DNA from 3 places in the Liquorilactobacillus satsumensis genome. Region 3 is predicted to be linked to each of the others. Evidence: predicted binding sites of a transcription regulator. Region 3 holds the regulator's gene; each other region holds the start of a gene.
What was found. The regulator HrcA, encoded in region 3, represses chaperone genes, less so after heat shock. The targets are predictions, from matches to a motif close to TTAGCACTCNNNNNNNNNGAGTGCTAA.
Positions count from the first base shown of each region.

Region 1: AB3Y88_RS03870 (LysM domain-containing protein) is a predicted target of HrcA. The motif match lies at 4,303-4,329, and genes of this name have one in related genera.
Region 2: groES (co-chaperone GroES) is a predicted target of HrcA. The motif match lies at 3,338-3,364, and genes of this name have one in related genera.

Region 1 is NZ_OZ061606.1:824,558-832,448, reverse strand. Features, by position in the region: gene wecB (non-hydrolyzing UDP-N-acetylglucosamine 2-epimerase) at 1-1,089, shown strand, start outside; gene AB3Y88_RS03885 (hypothetical protein) at 1,117-1,491, shown strand; gene AB3Y88_RS03880 (alpha/beta hydrolase) at 1,617-2,192, shown strand; gene AB3Y88_RS03875 (C39 family peptidase) at 2,397-3,149, shown strand; gene AB3Y88_RS03870 (LysM domain-containing protein) at 3,526-4,227, opposite strand; gene AB3Y88_RS03865 (acetate/propionate family kinase) at 4,770-5,948, shown strand; gene AB3Y88_RS03860 (exonuclease SbcCD subunit D) at 6,119-7,243, shown strand; gene AB3Y88_RS03855 (AAA family ATPase) at 7,240-7,891, shown strand, end outside.
Region 2 is NZ_OZ061606.1:665,859-673,749, reverse strand. Features, by position in the region: gene AB3Y88_RS03140 (ABC-F family ATP-binding cassette domain-containing protein) at 1-1,428, opposite strand, end outside; gene AB3Y88_RS03135 (redox-sensing transcriptional repressor Rex) at 1,655-2,308, shown strand; gene AB3Y88_RS03130 (CPBP family intramembrane glutamic endopeptidase) at 2,573-3,208, opposite strand; gene groES (co-chaperone GroES) at 3,393-3,677, shown strand; gene groL (chaperonin GroEL) at 3,725-5,353, shown strand; gene AB3Y88_RS03115 (APC family permease) at 5,795-7,624, shown strand; gene AB3Y88_RS03110 (glycosyltransferase family 4 protein) at 7,763-7,891, shown strand, end outside.
Region 3 is NZ_OZ061606.1:2,456,773-2,464,663, forward strand. Features, by position in the region: gene infB (translation initiation factor IF-2) at 1-2,154, shown strand, start outside; gene rbfA (30S ribosome-binding factor RbfA) at 2,185-2,541, shown strand; gene truB (tRNA pseudouridine(55) synthase TruB) at 2,853-3,779, shown strand; gene ribF (riboflavin biosynthesis protein RibF) at 3,781-4,722, shown strand; gene hrcA (heat-inducible transcriptional repressor HrcA) at 4,835-5,869, shown strand; gene grpE (nucleotide exchange factor GrpE) at 5,885-6,511, shown strand; gene dnaK (molecular chaperone DnaK) at 6,540-7,891, shown strand, end outside.

The DNA of each region.
Region 1 (7,891 bases), 1.6 Mb from region 3:
GCACCAGTTATTTTGCAATTGAAGAAACGTACAGCAGAATTTAAAGCTGTGACAGTTGTGACGGCACAACATCGTGAAATGCTCGATCAGGTTTTGAAGGTCTTTAATATTCGTCCTGATTATGATCTGAATATTATGAAGAGTAATCAAACCCTAGGAGATATCACTGCAAATGTGCTGCAGTTACTTGATGGAGTTTTGGCGGAAGTTCAACCTGAGATAGTACTGGTACATGGTGATACCACCACCACTTTTGCTGCAGGTTTAGCTGCTTTTTATCGGCAAATTCCAGTAGGCCATGTTGAGGCTGGATTGCGTACTTGGAATAAATATTCACCATATCCTGAAGAAATGAACCGCCAAATGACAGATGCACTGAGTGATTTATATTTTGCACCGACCGCTATGAGTCGGGATAATTTATTGAAAGAAAATCATGCAGCAAAACGAATTTTTGTCACGGGCAATACTGCAATTGATGCTTTACGTGAGACGGTTAGTGCCACTTATCAGCATGAGGTACTTTCTCAAGTTGAGGCACAGCACCGCTTAATTTTATTAACCATGCATCGTCGTGAGAACTTAGGAGCCCCGATGGCAGCTGTCTTTAATGCAGTAAAGAATGTGGTTGCAAAACATCCGGATGTCGAAGTGATTTATCCACTGCATCTAAACCCGAAAGTACGCAAGGTTGCACGTGAAATTTTAGGGGACGTTTCACGGGTACATTTGGTTGAGCCATTAAATGTAGTGGATTTTCATAATCTGTGCGCCCGTTCTTATTATATTATGACTGATTCAGGGGGAGTGCAGGAAGAGGCGCCGGCACTTAAAAAACCAGTACTCGTATTGCGTGATACAACCGAACGCCCTGAAGGAGTTACTGCTGGAACGTTGAAACTCGTCGGAACAAAACAAGCTACCGTGGAATTGGCCATGGAGCAATTGTTAAATGATAATGGAGAATATGAAAAAATGAAAGCTGCACGTAATCCATATGGAGACGGGCAGGCAGCTGCACGTATTTTAGCTGCAATCCGATTTCATTTCGGACAAACGGAAGCCAAGCCAAACGAATTTGTCGAGTAAGTGTTTGTTTTTTAGGGGGAGATACCCATGGGTAAAATGGAAGTTGATCGCCACGGTTTCAAGTTTTCACTATATACGATTGGATTGCGCTATTACCCTGAGTTGTTTAATCTACTTGAACAACATCCAGACCCAGAGAATCCGCGAACAATTTCATCGAATATGAATGTTGTTTTTGCAATTTTACGTTATCAGGAAATGACCAAAGATCTAGTTAGTTTGCAGGCTGTCAGCCAAGTTAGCAAAACTGAGGGCAATATTTCGTGTGAGGTCAAAGAGTTGCGGAAGATTATCGATACACTTGAACATTTGCAATATATGATTGCACACGATCCCAGTGTGGCTAAAAATGCACAAGTTGTTAAGGATAAGATTCTTGATCTAGATCATTTTAGAAAGTAGTTCCTAAACGGAGTTACTTTATTTTTATACATTATAAAATATTTTGCTGATTTTGAAACAAGCCCTTTCTGGTGGTTGGGAAAATTTATTTTGATAGAGCAATGAAATATAAGGGAGAGTTATTTTTGAAATATAAGCAGGAGGTTATCTATCCACGTGGGGAAGTCGTTAATGCTCAGACGCCAGTCGTGGTTACGCTACATGGAATGGGGACGAACTATTTAAATTTAAGACCTTTGATGCCGATTTTTGCACTTCCGATCATTGAAATTCATCTTGAGGGTGATCTAACCTATGGTGATGGTTATACGTACTATATTCCTGAATTTATTCATCAAAGTGAAGAAGCGGTGATTACGGAAACTGCATTGGCTGTGCACACTGAAGTGGCAGCTATTTTGGCGAACAGAGGATTAGCAGAAAATCCGTTGAATGTTTTGGGATTCAGTCAAGGGGCTATTTTAGCAACAGCTTTAAGTGTGCTTTACCCAAGCTGGATTAACAATGTCGTACTGTTATCTGGCAGACTGCCAGCCTTTTTATGGAAAACTGCGCAGACCAAATTAAAGTCCAAGAAACTTCAAACAGCGTGTTTTATTTCGCAAGGTGAAAAGGATCCGCTATTTCCAGTCGAGGCTGGACAAGAACTAGTACGTTTTTTTAGGACCTATGCGGCTATCGAACCTGAGTATCACGTATAACCTTTTGGACACGGTGTCAGTTATCAGGCCGTTGAGGACATTTACAATTGGTATGTTAGGCTGCATGCCGGGACTTGACGGTCGCTGGTAATTACGGTTTTGAAAATGGAGTTCTTTTGTCAGACGTGGTATTCTTAGAATTGTAGCAGATTTAATGATTGGTAGAAAGAAGGTAATTACTTGAGGAGGCGCCGCCGAAGAGTGATGTTTTCAATCATCATGTTGTGTGTGCTGATTGGAACTAGCGTCTATGCTTTCCGAGAGGTTATCTTGGGGGACGATCAAGGAGCTGTAATCAGAAAGTTTACAGATTCTGTGCGGATGATGACTACTGGGAAAAAGGCAAATGAAGAAAAAACACTAAAAAAAGTTAACAAAGTTGTTTTGGATGTACCATTGATTAATCAGATGGATGATCCAAAATTATATAACGGCTGTGAGGTCACTTCCTTAGCGATGCTGTTGCAATACCATAAGATAAATGTCAGCAAGAATACCTTAGGGGATGAGATTGAAACAGTACCGTTGGACTATGATGATGGGCAGCATGGAAATCCCAATGTAGGGTTCGTCGGGGATGTTACGGGCGATTCTGCAGGATTGGGAGTCTATCATGGGCCAGTTGCAAAATTAGCACAGAAGTATTCTAAGAATGTCCACGATATTAGCGGTCAAAGTTTTTCAAAGGTAATCGAACGTTTAGAGCTCGGGCAGCCTGTGTGGACGATTACAACAGTTAATTTTGCTCCGGTAGATGATTTTCAAGACTGGCAAACGCCACAAGGTGAAATGAAGATTACTTTTTCAGAGCATAGTGTTGTGATTACAGGATTTGATCGTAAAAACAGCCTAATTTATATTAACAATCCTTTTGGAAATAAAAATCAGGCTGTCAGTTGGAACGACTTTGAAGATGCTTATAATCAAATGGGTAAGCAGGCAATTTATATTGACTAGGGAATTTAAATTGCCCAGTGATCCAGTATTATAGTGATAGCTAGATACGCATGCCATGAATTAAGGTTAGACATCAAAACAGGATACTGATCATTTTGGCAGTTTGCCAAGTGAATTAATTTACTCCAGCAAAAAAACTGATTTCAGATAGTTTTCTTGCTGGAGTTTTTGCAATTGCTAAATAAAATTGTGTGCTGGCAAGCGCTAAAACAGGATAGGGATTAGCAGTAAGTTTAAAAAAGCACAAAAAAACAGGGGAACGAGTCATGTTAAAGCTCATGAACCCTGATCACCTGTTGAAAATTACTTTAGATTGTTGTAGTAAGAATTATTACCAACAAAATTATTTTTTATAATCAATTATTTATTGAGTAGTTTAGTACCAACCGTTACTCAACCAATGCTGTTTAGCAGCACTCCATGAACCATAACGTGAAGTTACATAGCTTTCAGCAACAGCTTCTTGGTTAGCAGCTGAATAGTCACCATTCAAGTATGAAGCACTCAATTGGTACTTACCAACGTACTGACCATTACGAGCAGTGTAGCTACCACCAGATTCTTGGTTAGCAATCCATGCTTTTGCAGAAGCATCAGAATCTGAAGAAGTACTTACGGTAGTATTAGTTGTTGAGCTGGTTGTAGCAGCTTGCTGTGTAGAAGCAGTGTTATTGCTTGTACTTGCAGCGGCAGCATTATTATTAGTGTTGCTACTTGCAGCAGCTGTATTACTTGTTGTAGTGCTTGCTTGCTGTTTTTGTGCAACAGGTGCTTGTGCCTGTGTACTTGTTTGTGTTGAAGCTGCAGTTGTAGAACTTGCAGTGTTACTTGTGCTTGTTGTAGTACTTGCAGTTGTGCTTGCACCAATTTCAAGCTTTTGACCAACGTAAATCAAATTCTCGTTACTCAAATTGTTTGACTGTTTGATCTGTGCAACTGAAGTGTTGTACTGGTGAGCTAATTCGGAAACTGTTTGTCCAGATTGGACTGTAACAGAATCGGCATTAGCTGCCAATGTTCCGGCTGTCAGTACACCTGCAACGGTAGCTGCTGATAACAAAATTTTCTTAATATTCATAATATATCCTTCACTCCTGTGATTTTTTGACACGTAGCAAATTTGCTACAATACTTACGATCACTTTCGATCGAATCAACAATGATTAGTATATAGGGCTAATATAACAAGCAGATAGCAGTGAAATTACTATTTGCACCGTTTTTGTAATATTTTCTTATTTTTGTAACATACTGTAACAATAAATTATTAACTTTTTGTGGGAGATCGGGACAGAAAAGCTATTAAAATAGGAAAAATGGAGCTTAAAGGCTGCAAAAGTTAATATGACAAAAAGAGTGTTAAATTTGCGAAAAAAAGTCATATTTTCTTTTAAAAAGAGTCAAATTAATTTGAAATTTAGCTTGACAGCAGCAAAAAAAGTTTTTTTAGGGGGAAAGATTACAAAATATCCGACTTTTGTAATCTTAGACTGCTTTCAATTCCCACATTTTTAAATTTTTAAGCAAAACAGATTTTTACGACCCAGCTTTTCTTTTTACAAGCTGAAAGCAGCGACGAAATATTATATAATTGAGGAAGATTAATTGGAGGTGCCTCAGGTGGGGAAATTTTTATTGGTTAATGCCGGCAGTTCGTCGGTTAAGTGGCAGCTATTTGAAGCTGAAAATGAAAAAACCATTGCTAAGGGATTGGTTGAACGGATTAATATGCCTGATTCCTTGTTTACGGTTAAATATAATGGAAAAAAACAGCAGCAAAAGTTTGACCGTCTTTCTTATACAGATGCTGCCAGAATGCTCTTCAAGCAATTAGTGCAACTGGGAATTATTACTACACTAACAGAGATTGAAGCTGTTGGACATCGTGTAGTAGCCGGCGCAGAGCTTTTTACGCATGCAGTTGAGTTATCAGCAGCAAACTTGGAAAAACTTCGTGGATTAAATGATTTTGCTCCTTTGCATAATCCGTTAGAAGTGAAATATGTTGAGATTATGCAACAAGAGTTACCAGAAGTGCCACAGTATGCTGTTTTTGATAGTCAATTTTTTACAGATCTCCCAGAGATGAATGCGATTTTCAGTTTGCCATATGAGGATACTGCGGAATTGGGAATTAGGCGCTATGGAGAACATGGGATTAGTCATGCCTATATTTCCCATAAAGCAGCACAACTGTTAGGAAAACCACTGACTTCTTTAAAAATGATTACTCTTCATTTGGGGAGCGGGGCCTCGGTGGCAGCCGAAAAAAACGGCAAAGCATTTGATACCTCGATGGGTTTTACTCCTTTAACTGGTTTGACGATGGGGACGCGGGCAGGAGATGTTGATCCTTCGGTGATTCCATATCTAATGAAGAAACGTTCGCTTACTTTGGAAGAAGTTTTCATGCGGTTGAATGCCCAATCTGGATTATTAGGAATTTCAGGAATTTCGCCTGACATGCGTGATTTACTGGCTAATAAGAGCCAAAAAAGGGTGCAACTTGCAATTGATATTTTTGTTAATAGAATTATTAAGTATATCGGGAGTTATTACACAGAGCTAGCCGGAATTGATGTGTTAGTTTTTTCTGGAGGAATTGGGGAAAACAACGCACAACTACGAGCAGCGATTGTTGAGAAACTGGCAGTTTTGGGATTGGAACTTGCACCAGAACTCAATGAGAGTGTGTCTGAAGGCTTAATTTCGACACCTGCTTCGAGTGCCCAAATCATGGTGGTACCTACCAATGAGGAATTATCAATGGTTAGACAAATCAAGGAACTGCGGCAGTAATTTTTATGTGGTTATATATAGGAAGATAATTAAAAAGTAGTCCAGCTAAATTTCTTTTCAAACTAGTGTTTTGTTAAAAAAGGATGGCTGGACTGCTTTTTCTTACGGGAAAAGGTTGCTATGCTATAATAACGACGAACAGAAGTTCGAAATTCTAAGGAGGAATCAGGGTGCGTTTTTTACATACAGCAGATTGGCACATCGGCAAGAAATTGTATGGGTATGATTTGGAACAAGAGCAAGAGGATGCCTTCAAGCAAATTGCACGCTTAGCTGTCACGCAAAAAGTTGACGCGGTTGTCATTGCCGGCGATTTATTTGATCGTGCAACTCCAAGTGAAGATGCAGTTGCACGTTTGGATAGAATGATTATTCAACTTAACTTGAAGTTAAAAAAACCAGTGTTGGCAATTAGCGGGAACCATGACTCTGCTGTGCGGTTGAACACGGGACGTGAGTGGTATAAAGCTACATCATTTTTCTTAACAACTGCTTTAAAGGATGCCCTTGTCCCTGTTGAATTTGCTGATACTCAATTTTTCCTGCTGCCTTATTTTCGAGCATATCAGGTCCGCAATTTATTTGATGACCCAGAGATCACCGATACAACGAAAGCTTTACAAAAGTTAATTTGTGAAATGAAGAAGAACTTTGACCCCGCGAAGAAACACGTATTAGTTGCCCATTTTTTTGTGATTGGAAGTTCGCAGTTGGATCCTGAAATGCAGCCGCAAGTGGGTGGATTGAATGCTTTCTCCACAGATCTATTAACAGATTTTGATTATGTTGCTTTAGGCCATCTTCATGATAAAAATGCGTTGAAAAATGAAAAAGTGCGGTATAGCGGTGCACCATTAAAATTTTCACTAGCAGAAGCTAAAACTAAAAAGGGTGTGTGGATTGTTGACACTGCTCCTTTTACCTGTGACTTTCATGAAATAAAGCCTCTACACGATGTTGTATTGCTACAAGGATCTTATCAAGAACTAACTACTCCTGAGTATTATAAGCAAGTTGCCGCTACAGACTATGTCGGCTTGCAGCTGACGGATAAAGCGGTGATTCCAAATGTCATTAATAACTTACGGGGCTTTTATCCGCGAATTATTAACCTTGAAAGAACTGCAAAGGCTGCAGCACCTCAAGCTAAGGATCAAGAAAAATTGGATCTTTCGCCAATCCAATTGCTCCAGCGCTTTTTTACAGAAATGACTGACAGTCAAATCTCAAGTTCGCAGCTTAAGTGGGCGCGTGAAAGTCTGGAACGAATTAAGACAGAAGGTGAAGGTAAATGAAACCGCTGAAAATTGAGCTTCAAAATTTTGGTCCCTATGAAAAGCAAATAATTGATTTTTCACGTTTCGAAGGCGCACCGCTTTTCCTAATTAGCGGGAAAACCGGCAGTGGAAAAACGACTATTTTTGATGCGATGTGCTATGCGCTGTTTGGGAAAACTTCTGGAATGGATAGACAGCCTGAACAAATGCGTTCTGGGTTTGCACAGGCTACACAAAAAACCTGTGTGCGGTTTACATTTTCTCATCAAAATAAAGTGTACCTAATAGAAAGACAACCACGACAAAGATTGGCCAAAAAACGAGGACAGGGAACTACTGAAAGAAAGATGGAAGCCTGTCTTAAGTTCAAAGATAATGCGGGCAAGGAAAAAGAGCTAGCGAAGGTTGGAGCTATTAATACTTTTATCCAGGAGCTATTGAGCCTGACTCCTGAGCAGTTTACCCAGATTATAATGTTACCGCAAGGAAAATTTCGCAGTTTTTTGGAGGCGGATAGCAATGAAAAAGAAAGGTTACTGCGTGACTTATTTGGAACGGAGATCTTTAAACTCTGGGCAGATGATCTTCAAAAGCATGCCAAGCAATTTTTTTATGAAAATGAAAAAAGGCGTACTCAAATCGATATTTTAAAAAAACAAGTTGAAG
Region 2 (7,891 bases), 1.8 Mb from region 3:
GTTGGTAGGTTCATCGAAAATCAAAAAATTATCGTGCTCAAAAGCCAATTTTGTAAGCAGTAAACGCGCCTTCTCGCCACCAGAAAGATTATGAACCAATTTTTTCACATCGTCGCCTGAAAAAAGGAAGCTACCTAAAATTGAACGAATTTCGCCTTCAGGAGTTGTAGGATGATCGTCCCATAACTCCTGAAGTACGGTTTTGCTGGAGTGCAGTCTTTTTAATTCTTGGTCGTAGTAACCGACATCTACATTTGTACCAAAACGAACCTCACCAGAAAGTAATTGGATTTTTCCAAGAAGGCTTTTAAGAAGAGTGGATTTTCCCACTCCATTTGGTCCAATAATTGCCATTAGTTGGTGCTTTCTGAGATCAAGGTTAATCGGGCCCGCGAGTGGTTGTGAATTGTAACCAATGTATGCAGCGGTGACATTTAACACTAAGTTGCCGCTTTGCCTGGCAGGCGTGAATTGAAAACGGGGTCCCTTGGCTGCAAGTGTAGGTTTTTCAAGGCGTGTTATTTTTTCAAGCTGTTTGCGCCGGCTTTGTGCACGTTTAGTAGTAGAAGCACGGACAATATTACGTGCAACGAAGTCCTCTAATTTTTCAATTTCTACTTGCTGTTTTTCATACTGTTTGAGTTGTTGTTGGTAACGCGCTTTTTTTTCATCAATGTAAGCCGAGTAATTTCCTGGATAATGTTCTGTTCCAGTAGGCGTTAGTTCATAGACTTCATGCGCCACTTTATCAAGAAAATAGCGGTCATGTGAGATGAGCAACAGGGCACCTGAATAAGTTTGCAGATAATTTTCAAGCCAACTCAAAGTCTCAATGTCCAAGTGATTGGTAGGTTCATCCAGAATTAGTAAATCCCTTTTTTCGAGTAAGAGCTTTGCTAGCGCCAAACGTGTTTTCTGTCCACCAGAAAGAGTTGCAACCTGGCGCTTATAATCTTCTTCAAAAAAATGAAAACCATGCAAGACAGAGCGAATTTCGGATTCATAACCATACCCGTTGGCTTCTTTGAAGTCATGTTGGAGTTGATCATACTTCTTTAGTAGGTGCTGATAAGCAGCACTTTTTGTGCTAGTCGCAGTTGCAGCAATTTCTGCTTCGATTTGATGGAGCTCATTTTCCATGTGACGTAAATTTTTAAAGACTGTCAACATTTCAGCATAAATTGTATTTGAAGTTTCTAAACCAGTATCTTGTGCAAGATATCCCAGTGTGAGCCCCTTATTTTTACTAATTTGTCCTTGATCAGGACTTTGTTGTCCGACAATCATTTTCACAAGCGTCGATTTTCCCACACCGTTGTGACCTACAAGTGCGATGCGCGCATTTTCCTGGACGTCCAGATTAACATGTTCAAAGAGGACGTCACTTCCAAAAAAGCGTGCGACCTGTTGTACCTGTAATAAAATCATGGTTGTTTCTCCACCTCTTTAAAAATTGATTAAGTAAAAGTCCGATTGAGCAAAGTAGCTTGAAACATTCTTTATTGCACGAAAACATAATTTAGTGTAGCATAGTCACGGTAAAAAGTAGTGCACAAGCTACTCACTTGTGAAGTTGACTAATAATTGTTTTCACAAATTTGTGCTATACTACAATTATGAAAATCTTTTTATTGTTTATGAAAGGAGCAGTGCAATGGCAACATCGAAGATTCCACACGCAACGGCAAAGAGACTGCCTATTTATTACCGCTATCTTCATTTTTTGGCTGATGCTGGCAAACAAAGAGTTTCCTCTACTGAACTTGCTGACGCAGTCAAAGTCGATTCAGCGACTATTCGTCGTGATTTTTCCTATTTTGGTGCTTTGGGGAAGCGCGGTTACGGCTATGAAGTAGAAAGTCTGCTTGCTTTTTTTAGAAAAACATTGAAACAAGATAAGTTGACCAATGTTGCCTTAATTGGAGTAGGTAACTTGGGACATGCTTTATTGAATTATAATTTCCATCAGAGCAACAACGTCAGAATCAGTGCAGCATTTGATATCAATGAAGATATCACTGGGACAATCCAAAGTGGTGTTCCAATCTATCATATGAACGACATGAAGGAGCAGTTGACTGTCCAGCAAATTGAAATTGTCATTTTGACTGTACCCTCAAATGTTGCCCAAGAAGTTACTAATGAATTAGTAGAAGTTGGGATAAAAGGTATCCTGAATTTTACACCACTGAGAATAACGGTTCCGAATTCTGTCAGAGTTCAAAATGTTGATCTGACTAATGAATTGCAAACATTGATTTATTTCCTTGATAAATTTGGCAAGGATGATGAAACACCTGCTGAGTAGCCTAGTTACATATTGCGCAGACTGAGAAGGGCAGTTACTTGTACATGTTGTCGCATGTTACAAGCTAAAGCCTAATAAAGTAAGTGCATGTACGGTCACCTGATTACTAGGTTAGTTGTGACTAAAACCAGCTAAGTACGTTGATTCGTAGCTTCTCAGATAAAGCTAAGGGACTGGACCAAGCATTAATTTTGGCCAGTCCCTTAGCTTTTTGTGTTTTGTAAGGGTCTCAGAATCTATGCTACTTACATGATTTTGAAGGTGTCAAATTACAAATTGCAAGACGATTATGATCGCGTTCATCAGAATGTGAGCAGTCATGGACGTCAACAATCTGCCGGTTTTACGGTAGAGATAACAAAAAAATAATCCAAGTAGCGCATAGGTTAAAAAATGGCCATCAGCATGTGCAATACTGAAAAGAATACTTGAGATCAGCGCAGCTCCAATGGGAGGAATTAATGTGCCTAAATTGCCAAAAAGTACTTTACGAAACACAAATTCTTCCATCAAGGGGGCAGCCCCAACAAGATAGACGAGATAAAAAGGGTACCGGCGCATAATTGCAAGTGCTTCCGCCGTATTTTGCGATGAAACTGACTGACCTAAAATACCCGTTTCAACGATTAAAGAAAAGTGCTGTAAGACAAGGGCAACAATAGCACCGCCAATACCCCAAAGTAAGCTGCTAAAAACGGTCGTTGTTTTCTTTTCCAAGTTGTTTTTGTAGGCATTTTTTTTATTAAGATGAAACATGGTAGCTACTCCAAGTAAACTGCAACACAAGGTTGCATAAAATAAAAGTGTATTATTTTTAACAATTAAAAAAAGGATACTTGGGAACAACATCACGGTAGCATATGTAAGCAGTAATCCAAACGAATTTTTTTTAATTTCCATTGACGATACTCCTATCAAAAGCTTCTTGTAGTCAGTATAACATAAAAAAACTAGCGCTTAGCACTTGCAACATAAGAGTGACAAAACTCTTGCAATTAATTTGTAAATTGATTATAGTAATAAATGTGGTTAGCACTTAGAGATATAGAGTGCTAAAAGCATAACAATATTGGAGGGATAGATAGTGCTTAAGCCTTTAGGAGATCGAGTTATTTTAGAAGTTCAGAAAGAAGAAGAACAGACTGTTGGTGGAATTGTAATCGCAAATAATGCGAAAGAAAAACCACAAACAGGCAAAATTGTCGCAGTCGGAAGCGGCCGTGTCTTAGACAATGGTGAGAAGGTTGGATTGTCAGTCAAAGTAGGCGAAACCGTTTTGTTTGACAAGTATGCTGGCACAGAGGTCAAATACGATGAAAAGCCGTATTTGGTTGTCCATGAGAAAGATATTGTTGCAATCGTAGACTAATGCTCTTTTTACTTATTGAACTATTCTAATTATGAGGTGAATAATTAATGGCAAAAGAAATTAAGTTTTCAGAAGATGCGCGTTCAAAGATGCTTGCTGGTGTAGACCAACTAGCTAATACTGTCAAATCAACACTTGGGCCAAAGGGAAGAAACGTTGTATTGGAACAGTCTTACGGTTCTCCTACGATCACAAATGATGGTGTGACAATTGCTAAGGCGATTGAACTTGAGGATCATTTTGAAAATATGGGTGCTAAACTTGTTTCAGAAGTTGCTTCAAAGACAAATGATATTGCTGGTGATGGTACAACAACTGCAACAGTTTTAACACAGGCAATTGTAACTGAAGGAATGAAGAATGTGACAGCTGGTGCTAACCCTGTAGGTATTCGCCGTGGGATTGAATTGGCAACCAAAAAAGCTGTCGATGCTTTACATGAAATGTCGCATAAAGTCGAATCCAAGAGTGATATTGCGCAAGTTGCTGCAATTTCCTCTTCAAATGAAGAAACTGGCAAATTAATTGCTGATGCAATGGAAAAAGTTGGCAATGATGGCGTTATCACGATTGAAGAATCAAAGGGAATCGATACTTCATTAGACGTCGTAGAAGGAATGCAGTTTGATCGTGGTTATCTTTCACAGTACATGGTGACAGATAATGATAAGATGGAAGCAGATCTTGACAATCCTTATGTTTTGGTAACAGATAAGAAGATTTCTAACATTCAAGAAGTCTTGAACTTGTTACAATCAATCGTTGAACAAGGTCGTCCTTTACTGATTATTGCAGATGATGTTGATGGCGAGGCTTTACCAACACTTGTTTTGAACAAGATTCGTGGCACGTTTAATGTCGTCGCAGTAAAGGCTCCTGGTTTTGGTGATCGTCGTAAAGAAATGCTGCAAGACATTGCAACCTTGACAGGTGCAACAGTTATTACTGATGACCTTGGCTTACAATTGAAGGACACCAAGATCGAACAATTGGGTTCTGCAGGTAAGATCACAGTTACAAAAGAAAAGACTACTATTGTAGAAGGCGCTGGAGATAAAGCAGCGATTGCTGAAAGAGTAAATACCATCAAGAAACAAATTGCCGAGACAACTTCAGATTTTGATCGCGAGAAGTTGCAAGAACGTTTGGCTAAGTTAGCTGGTGGTGTTGCAGTTATTAAAGTTGGTGCTGCAACTGAAACAGAACTTAAAGAACGCAAATATCGGATTGAAGATGCCTTGAACGCTACACGTGCTGCTGTCGAAGAAGGCTTTGTTCCTGGTGGTGGAACAGCCTTGGTAAACGTAATCAGCCAAGTTGCTTCGATCAAGGAAACTGGCGATGTTGCAACTGGTGTTAACATTGTTAAGCGCGCGTTAGAAGAACCAGTGCGGCAAATTGCTGAAAATGCAGGGCTTGAAGGCTCAGTGATTGTCGAAAAATTAAAGTCACAAAAGCCAGGTGTAGGTTACAATGCGGCTGCTAATAACTGGGTAGATATGGTTGCAGCTGGAATTGTTGATCCTACAAAGGTAACACGTTCAGCACTTCAAAACGCTGCGAGTGTTTCAGCTTTGTTGTTGACAACAGAAGCAGTTGTAGCTGAAGTTCCAGAACCTGAAAAACAAGCTCCAGCAGCTCCTGCACCAGGTGCTGGCATGGGCGGTATGATGTAATTTAAGCCACTTACTAAAAGATGGTCAAATAGAGAGTGTGACATAAGTCGGGAAAATTTGAGTGCTAACTCGAAATTACGAACATAGCGAGTACTTTGCTATGAGTAATTCGAAGTTAGACGGAGGATTTTGACTTATGGAACACGTTTATCGGAATAAAAGCGGGGCTGTGACAAAAGTTAAATTTTGTCACAGCCCCGCTTTTATTTTATAAGCTGCAAATTAATTTGCACCGATAGTCAAACTTACCTCTTTTTTATGCGTATTTTTGATTAGTGTACTGAAGGTTTGACAAAAGGGGGTGCAACTCTAAATGAAATGTGATAAATTGATTTAATAAGGACTGGGCTTGCGAAGAAAGTGAGCAGCTCATCTCCTTTATTTATTTTTTAGAACAAGGATTTATTATACGTATTATGTACACAAAGGAGAAATTGAAAAATGTGGCGTTATTTGAAACGGTTGCTGATTGGCAAACCGTTAAAGACAACAGATGAGGGTGGACAGCAACTAACAAAATTTAAAGCTCTAGCCTTGCTTTCTTCGGATGCTTTGTCATCTGTTGCTTATGGAACTGAGCAAATCACAGCTGTTTTGGTGGTGCTATCCGCAGCAGCTACGTGGTACGCACTCCCAGCGGCTGGGATTGTACTTATTCTCCTGTTTGCGATTACGATGTCTTATCGCCAGATTATTCATGCCTATCCTTCAGGGGGTGGAGCCTATGTTGTGGCAACTAAGAACTGGGGGACAGGGACAGGCTTGGTTGCAGGCGGTTCATTGTTGGTTGATTATATGCTGACTGTTGCTGTATCAGTAACATCTGGAACAGAAGCAATCACCTCTGCGGTTCCTTTTTTACGGGAATATAGTGTTGCCATTTCAATTGTCATCGTTTTATTTATCATGACATTGAATTTACGCGGAATGCGTGAATCTGCATCATTTCTCACAGTTCCGGTTTATTTATTCATTGTCATGTTAGTGATGATGATCAGTTGGGGATTGTTTAATATTGCAACTGGTAGAGTGCAATATAATGCCGCAGCACCGGTTGGCAGTTTTGTTCCTGGAATGTCATTGCTATTATTTCTAAAGGCTTTTTCGGCAGGTTCTTCTTCCCTAACCGGTGTTGAAGCAATCAGTAACGCAGTGCCTAACTTTAAAAAACCAAAACGCAAGAATGCTGCCAACACACTCGCTTTGATGGCAGTTTTGTTAGGATTATTCTTTGCGTCTGTAACTTTTCTAAGCTATTATTTGGGTGTGATGCCTAACAATGATGAAACGGTGTTGTCTCAGATTGGGATGGCAGTCTTTGGTCATGGAATTTTATATTATTTGCTGCAATTAGCAACAGCGATGATTCTGGCTGTAGCAGCTAACACTGGTTTTTCGGCGTTTCCCATTTTGGCATATAATTTGGCAAAGGATAAGTTCATGCCGCATATGTTTATGGATCGAGGGGACCGGCTTGCATATTCAAATGGGATTATCTCATTAGCAGTGGGTGCAATTGTTTTGATTTCAATTTTTCATGGACAAACCAGCAGATTGATTCCGCTGTATGCGGTCGGCGTCTTCGTTCCGTTTACGTTGTCGCAATCTGGGATGATTATTCACTGGTTCCGAACTCGTGATCGCAATTGGATTCTCAATTCGCTGGTCAACTTGTTAGGGACTGTGATTTCTTTTTTGCTAGTCGTATTTCTCTTTTTGCTGCATTTTGATACCGTCTGGCCTTATTTATTGATAATGCCGGTGTTGCTCTATGCATTTTATAAAATTCATGAACATTACGGAATTGTTGCTGCACAGTTGCGTTTAAGTGAAGAGGCAGAACTGCATGATTATGCTGGATCAACGGTAATTGTACTTGTCAGTTCAGTGACGCATGTTACGACAGGGGCAATTAATTATGCACGTTCAATTGGCGACTATGTAATTGCAATGCACGTGTCGTTCGATGAGAATCCGAAGAAAGAGCATGAAACGGCCAAAGAATTTAAGGAATCATTTCCAGATGTGCGGTTTGTTGATCTCCATTCTTCATATCGTTCGGTACCAGCACCTGTGCTGCGTTTTTGTGATGTAATGGCAAAAAATTCTGCACAAAAGAATTTTACGACGACTGTTTTGGTACCACAGTTTGTACCACGAAAGCCGTGGCAAAACATTTTGCATAATCAGACAAGTCTGCGTTTACGGGCTGCATTGAACTCGCGCGAGAATATCATTGTTGCAACTTATAGTTATCATCTGAAAAAGTAGTTAGTTTCTAAGCAGTGTGATTAAATCTCGATACAAAAGTAGCTAGGATTTATGGTATAATAAATACCAATTAGTGCAGAAATGATCTAAAGTTTTAAGCTCTTCTTTGGATGATTACTAAAAGAAAGAGGACGGCGTATGTATAGAATTGTTGCGTCTTTATTTGTGACAATGGTTTTATCCTTTCTCTTAACGCCATTAGTTCGCAAATTGGCGGTTAAGATTGGAGCGGTCGATAGTCCCAATGCGAGACGCGTCAATAAGATC
Region 3 (7,891 bases):
CCCAAAAATGAGCATCAGAAAAAAGATGTGCAGCGGCAAGCCCCAAGCAGTAATAAACAAATAAATCAGAATAAAGAGGCAAAACCAATTCAAAAACAGGCAAATAACAATCATAAGAGTGAACAACAGCGGACTACAAAGAAAACAACAACGCAGCAGCCACGTACTACGGCTGCAAAACAGGAAAATACGCGCAACAACAAGTCTCAACAAACGAGCACACAGACCTCTGGTTCGCGCTCAAGCGCAAATGAACGTGGGCAAAAACAGCGTTACGGTCAAAATAATTTTAGCCGAAATCGCTTTGGCAATAAAAAGAGACGTAAAAATCGCAAAAATGCACGTTATCAAGAAAGCAAGAAACCTGCAGTTCCACCACGTAAAAGCAGACCATTACCAGAAACGCTCGTGTATACTGTGGGGATGAATGTCGCTGAGATTGCGAAAAAAATTCATCGTGAACCTGCAGAAATCATTAAGAAACTCTTTATGATGGGTGTGATGGTTAATCAGAATCAGTCACTAGACAAGGATACGCTTGAGATTCTTGCAGCAGACTATGGTATGAATGCCACAGAAAAAGTTGAAGTTGATGTGGCTGACATTGATAAATTTTTCGAAGAGGAACAAGAGAATACAAAGCATGCTGTGATTAGACCACCTGTTGTAACTATCATGGGACACGTTGACCATGGGAAGACAACTTTGCTGGACAAGTTGCGTCACACACATGTCACTGAAGGTGAAGCTGGAGGAATTACACAGCATATCGGGGCTTATCAAGTTAAACATGACGGCAAGACAATTACCTTCTTGGATACGCCAGGACATGCGGCCTTTACAAATATGCGTGCCCGTGGAGCTGATATCACAGATATTACTGTATTGGTGGTGGCAGCTGATGATGGTGTGATGCCACAGACAATCGAAGCTATCAACCATGCTAAGGCTGCAAATGTACCAATTATCGTGGCCGTTAATAAAATTGATAAACCCGGTGCAAATCCTAACCATGTAATGGAACAATTAGCTGAATATGAATTGATCCCTGAAAACTGGGGCGGTGATACGATCTTTGTTGAAATTTCAGCTAAATTTGGTAAAAACTTAGATGAATTGCTGGATATGATCTTACTGGAAGCTGAGGTTCTTGAATTACGTGCCAATCCGAAGCAACATGGAGCAGGCTCTGTGATTGAGGCTCGTTTGGATAAAGGTAAAGGGGCAGTTGCCTCACTTTTGGTCCAACAGGGAACTTTACATGTTGGAGACCCGATCGTTGTTGGCAATACCTTTGGTCGTGTGCGGACGATGATCAATGATAAAGGGCAGCAGATTACTAAGGCCACGCCAGCTACGCCTGTTGAAATTACAGGCTTGAGTGATGTACCTGATTCAGGGGACCGCTTTGTCGTCTTTGATGATGAAAAGACAGCAAGGTCAGCTGGTGAGGAACGTGCTAAACGTGCCTTAATGAAAGAACGCAGTAATACTCATCATGTGACGCTCGACAACCTGTTTGATTCTCTTAAAGAAGGCGAATTGAAGGAAGTCAATGTGATTATTAAAGCTGATGTTCAGGGCTCTGTTGAAGCGCTTGCCGGAAGTTTGCAGAAGATTGAAGTTGAAGGTGTTAAGGTTAACATTATTCATGAAGCAGCAGGAGCAATTAATGAAAGCGATGTGACCTTAGCAGAGGCCTCAAATGCGATTATTATCGGCTTTAATGTTCGCCCAACACCGCAGGCTAAGAATCAGGCTGAAAATGATAAAGTTGACATTCGTCTCCATCGGGTTATCTATCAAGCAATTGATGAAGTTGAGACAGCGATGAAAGGGATGCTGGAGCCTGTTTACGAAGAAAAAGTTACGGGACAAGTTGAAATTCGTGAGACATATAAAGTCTCAAAGCTGGGCACAATTGGTGGTGGATATGTTACAGAAGGATATATTCAGCGCGATAGTGGAGTTAGAATTATTCGTGAAGGCATCGTAATTTACGAAGGGAAGCTGGCCAGCTTGAAGCGTTTCAAAGATGATGTTAAGCAGGTCAAACAAGGCTTTGAATGTGGTATCATGATTGAAAAGTACAATGACATTAAGGTCGGAGACCAAATTGAAGCTTTCATCATGCAAGAAGTTCCAGTTGAATAAAAAGTGTCCTTTAAGTAAGGAGGAGACGCAATGGCACAAAATTATCGAGTTGGTCGTTTATCTCAAGAGATTCAAAGAGAAGTGACAGACATTTTAATGAAACGAGTTCGTGATCCAAGGGTACAAGGGGTCACAATCACCGGGGTAGATGTCACCGGTGATCTACAGCAAGCAACAATTTATTACAGCATTCTTTCAGAGCTTGCTTCGGTGGGTGAAAAGACACAAATTGGTCTGGAAAAAGCAACTGGTTTGATCCGCAAAGAACTAGGGGCCCGGCTGAGCATCTATGTGACACCTGAGATCCAGTTTGTTCGGGATCGTTCGGTCCAGTATGGTGATCGCATTGACCAATTGTTAAACGATCTTAAACGCCCTGAAAAATAAATGATTAGTAATGAAGTTGTCTGTCTGGAATTTAGGCTGGTGATGAAAATTGGTAGCACATCAAGACAGAGAAAAATAACTAGAAACTGTCCCCAAGTCTGAGCAAGTGGTCTGGAGTTTTTATTCAGACTAAGGGACAGAATCAAAGACTAGTTTGAAAATGTTAAGAAGTGCCAGCAATGCTGAAACTGCGCTTCTATTAACTAACCGGATGGACTTCAAAATAAAAAGGGCTGAAACAAAACTTTTGTTTTGTCACAGTCCCTTTTTTTAGCGTTGTTTTTACTCTATTTCAAAGCGGAGGGTTATGCATGAATGGCATTTTGCCTTTATATAAAGAACGTGGAATGACAAGCAACGATTGTGTGTTTAAATGTCGTAAAATCTTTAAGATGAGAAGAATTGGACATAGTGGGACATTGGATCCGACGGTTGATGGGGTCTTGCCAATTTGTATTGGTAGTGCTACTAAGGTGGTTAATTATCTAATGGATTCAGGCAAAATTTATACGGGAGAGATTACGCTGGGATTTGCGACCACGACTGAGGATTTAGAAGGAGAGCGGGTGGCGCAACAAGACATTACGACACCCTTTAATGCGGCTGAGATAGCAGCGGCAATGAATAAATTGACAGGTGAAATGATCCAAATTCCGCCCCTCTATTCAGCAATTAAGGTCAAAGGTAGACGACTCTACGATTATGCGCGTGCAGGGGATCCAGTTGAACGCCCCAAACGTAAAATCCAGGTAGATTATTTCAAGCAAGTCAAGCCACCGGTTTTTGATGCGGAGAAAAAAGAACAGCGTCTTTATTTTGAAGTAGGCTGCGGTAAGGGAACGTATATCCGGACACTGGCGGTGGACCTCGGAAAAAAGTTGGGAGTGCCAGCTGTCATGTCTGATTTAACAAGGCTTGCAAGCGGTGGCTTTACAATTGGGCAGGCAATTACTTTGGAACAGTTGCACAAGGCAGCCGACGATGGTACGCTTTCACAGTACTTAGTAGGTGCCGATCATGCGTTACGGAAATTTCCGCACCATTCTTTGACAAGTGCGCAATGGAAAAAGGTTAAAAATGGGGGCTTTTTAAGTGAAGCAGAGCTGAAAGACTGTTTCCCAGCTCCACAGGTTGTATTAATGAATTCCGGGCGTGCACGCTGCATTTATCGGTTAAATTTAGAGAAAAACAGATATCAACCTGAACAAATGATTGATTTAGCTGAAGGAGAGCATTAACGTGCAAATAATTAAGTTAGAAGAACCATTTGACAAAGCACAAATTCCGGCTGGCTCAGTTGTGCTTGCGTTGGGCTTTTTTGACGGAGTTCATCGTGGACATCAGGCGGTAATTGAGACGGCACGGCAAGAGGCCAGAAAACGGGGAGTTAAGTTGGCGATTATGACTTTGACACCACATCCTTCAATTATCTTCCAGCATGTTCCCCCTGAAAAGGTAACTTATTTGACTTCCCTTGAACGCAAATTGCAGTTGTTCGCCCGTTTTGGAGCAGAAATTGCATATGTGGTTGCGCTCAACAGCCAGGTAAGTAAAATGGGACCGCAAGAATTTGTCGATAAGTATATGGTGGGTTTGCATGCACAAGCAATTGTTGCTGGAGAAGACTATACTTATGGAACTGAAAAGATTGCAAATATGGAGTTATTACCCCAATATGCCCAAGCGCGTTTTGCCGTAATTAAGGTCAGACATCTGAAGCAAATGGGGCAAAAAATCAGTTCAACCAGAATCAGAACCTGCTTAGATCACGGACAGATCACGCAAGCAAACCATTTGTTGGGGTATTGTTATGAAAATGATGGTGTGATTGTTCATGGCAAGCAGGTTGGGCGCACTTTAGGTTTTCCCACGATTAACATTTCAGTTGGTCAGGGTGAGCGTTTGCCGGCGGAAGGAATTTACGCCGTCAAAGTCCGGCTTTTAGGGAAAACAGTTGACGGGATGGCTTCAATTGGACGCAATGAAACCTTTGGCAGCAATAATGCTCCTACCTTGGAGATCAATCTATTGGATTTTTCTCAAATGGTTTATGGAGAACATGTTGTCGTGCAATGGCATCAATATCTGCGTGGTCAAGTTAAATTTCCAAATGCTCAAGCACTGATAGTGCAGTTGAAAAGGGATGAAAAAAATGTCCGCGCATATTTTGCGGCAAAATAATTTGTTTACTTGCGATAATAAAGCGCCATTTCTTGACATATTTTAAGAGTTCTTGTATATTAATAATTGACTTAGCACTCTATGATGCTAAGTGCTAATCGAGGTGATTGAATTGCTTACAGAAAGACAGTTATTGATTCTTGAAGCGATTATTCAAGATTATACCAATGCTGGAAGACCGGTTGGGTCTAAATTTTTGGAGCAGCAATTGCCGATGAATGTCAGTTCAGCAACGATTCGAAATGAAATGGCGGTCTTGGAGCATCTAGGCTTTATTGGTAAAGAACATTCTTCCTCAGGGAGGGTGCCTTCATTGAAGGGGTATCGATACTATGTTGATAATCTTGTCAAACCTGATGAGATTGATCAAAATGAGATCGAGAGCATTCGTTTGTCACTTGACAGTAATTATTACAAGGTTGATGAAATTATCAAGGAATCAGCCAAGATATTGTCTGAGATGACTAACTACACGGCAATTACGTTTAAGCCGGAGGTTAAGAATTTGCGCTTTCAAGGATTCAGAGTGCTTCCCTTAGGTAATCAGCAAGTCATGATGATTCTGATTACAAGCGATGGAAATACCGAAAGTCAGCTGTTCAATCTCCCGCGAGATCTCAGCGGAGATGAAATTGAGGCGGTTATCCGCGTCATTAATGATCGAATTGTTGGATTGCCACTTGATCAGGTGATTGCGCGGCTTCACGAGACACTTCCGTTGCTATTGCATTATGTGCAGCATCCACTTGGATTTCTTGATATTTTTGGGAGTATTCTTGAAAGGTCAGCCCAAGAACAGTTTTTTGTTGGAGGAAAGCTGAATCTGCTTAACTTTGTTGGTGACGGAGATGTTGAACAAATCAAGAAGTTATATTCTCTGATCGAGCGTTCGGATGACATTAACGAGCTGGTGGGTAACTCAGGACAAACGATCCAGGTTAAGATTGGCGATGAGCTGACGAATAGTTCACTAGCCAACTACAGCCTGATTTCAGCAACCTATGATGTTGCCCAACATGGTCAAGGATTAATTGCTTTATTAGGTCCGACAAATATGCCGTATTCGAAGATGATTGGCTTAATGCGTGCCTTTCGTGAGGAATTAACGCGGAAATTGTTGGATTATTACCATTTATACGAGGAATAGAAAAGGGGTGTTTGTTTGTCAAAGAAGAGTGAAAGCAGCGCGCAAGCAGATTTGCAAACTGATGAAAAGGTAAAAAAAACTGAGCCAGTTGTTGCTGAAGACCAGCATGAACAATCTGCACCAGCCGCAGAAAAAGATGCTGAAAACAGTTCAGAAAAGAAACCGGCTCAAGAAAAAAAGGTTGACTACCAAAAGCTTTATACTGAGTTACAGCAAAAATACGATAAATTAGAAGATAAGTATTTAAGAGCAGAAGCTGAGATGGCCAACATGCATACCCGGTTTAAAAAAGAGCAGGAAAAGCTTTTGAAGTATGATGGACAAGGCCTTGCTAAAGAGGTTCTGCCAGTAATCGATAACCTTGATCGCGCTTTGAAGATTGAGGTTACTGATGATGCTTCTAAGCAACTGAAGCATGGAATTGAACTGGTTCATCAAGATATGGAAAAGGCTTTGGGTGCCAACCACGTTACAAAAATTAAAGCACTTGGTCAAGCGTTTGATCCTGTCATTCATCAAGCTGTGAAAACAGTTCCGGTTGAAAAAGGACAAAAGCCTGAAACTGTTGTGGAAGTTTTCCAAGATGGTTATATGTTAAAAGATCGTGTGTTGCGACCAGCGATGGTTGTAGTCGCACAGTAAAAATAAATTAAAAGAGGTTGAGGATAATATGTCAAAGATTATTGGTATTGATTTAGGAACGACCAACTCTGCAGTTGCTGTTCTTGAAGGAAAAGAAGCCAAGATCATCACAAATCCAGAAGGTAATCGGACTACTCCATCCGTTGTTTCATTTAAAAACGGCGAGACTCAAGTCGGTGAAGTTGCCAAAAGACAGGCAATCACAAATCCAAACACAATTTCTTCTATTAAGCGCCATATGGGAGAAGCTGGGTACAAGGTCAAAGTAGAAGATAAAGAGTACACTCCTCAAGAAATCTCAGCAATGATTCTTCAGTATATCAAGGATTACGCTGAATCATACTTGGGTGAAAAAGTTTCGCAAGCAGTTATCACGGTTCCTGCATACTTTAACGATGGTCAGCGTCAAGCAACAAAAGATGCTGGAAAGATCGCTGGGTTGAAGGTTGAAAGAATTGTCAATGAACCAACTGCGGCAGCTTTAGCATATGGTTTGGATAAACTTGACAAGGATGAAAAAATTCTTGTTTTTGACCTTGGTGGTGGAACATTTGATGTTTCGATCCTCGAATTAGGTGATGGCGTGTTTGAAGTTCTTTCAACTAATGGGGATACGCATTTAGGTGGAGACGACTTTGATAATAAGATCATTGACTGGTTGGTTTCTGAATTTAAAAAGGAAAATGGGATTGATCTTTCAAATGATAAGATGGCAATGCAGCGTTTGAAAGACGCAGCTGAAAAGGCTAAGAAAGATCTTTCAGGAATTTCAACGGCACAAATCAGTTTGCCATTTATTACTGCTGGTGAGAATGGTCCCTTGCATTTGGAAAAGACACTTTCACGTGCCAAATTCGATGAATTGACGGCAGATCTTGTAGAACGGACAAAAGTGCCAGTTCGCAATGCTTTAAAAGATGCAGGATTAGCTAACAGTGATATTGATGAAGTTATTCTTGTAGGTGGATCAACGCGTATTCCAGCTGTTCAAGAAGCAGTTGAAGCTGAGACAGCACACAAACCAAACAAGACTGTCAACCCAGATGAAGCAGTTGCATTAGGGGCTGCAATTCAAGGTGGCGTGATTACTGGGGACGTTAAAGATGTTGTATTACTTGATGTTACCCCGTTATCACTTGGAATTGAGACCATGGGTGGGGTCTTCACTAAGCTGATTGATCGGAATACAACGATCCCGACAAGCAAGTCTCAGACCTTCTCGACAGCTGCTGATAACCAACCAGCTGTTGATATTCATGTTCTCCAAGGTGAACGTCCAATGGCTGCGGACAACAAGACACTTGGCCGCTTCCAGTTAACGGACATTCCACCGGCACCACGTGGTGTACCACAGATTGAAGTTAAGTTTGATATCGATAA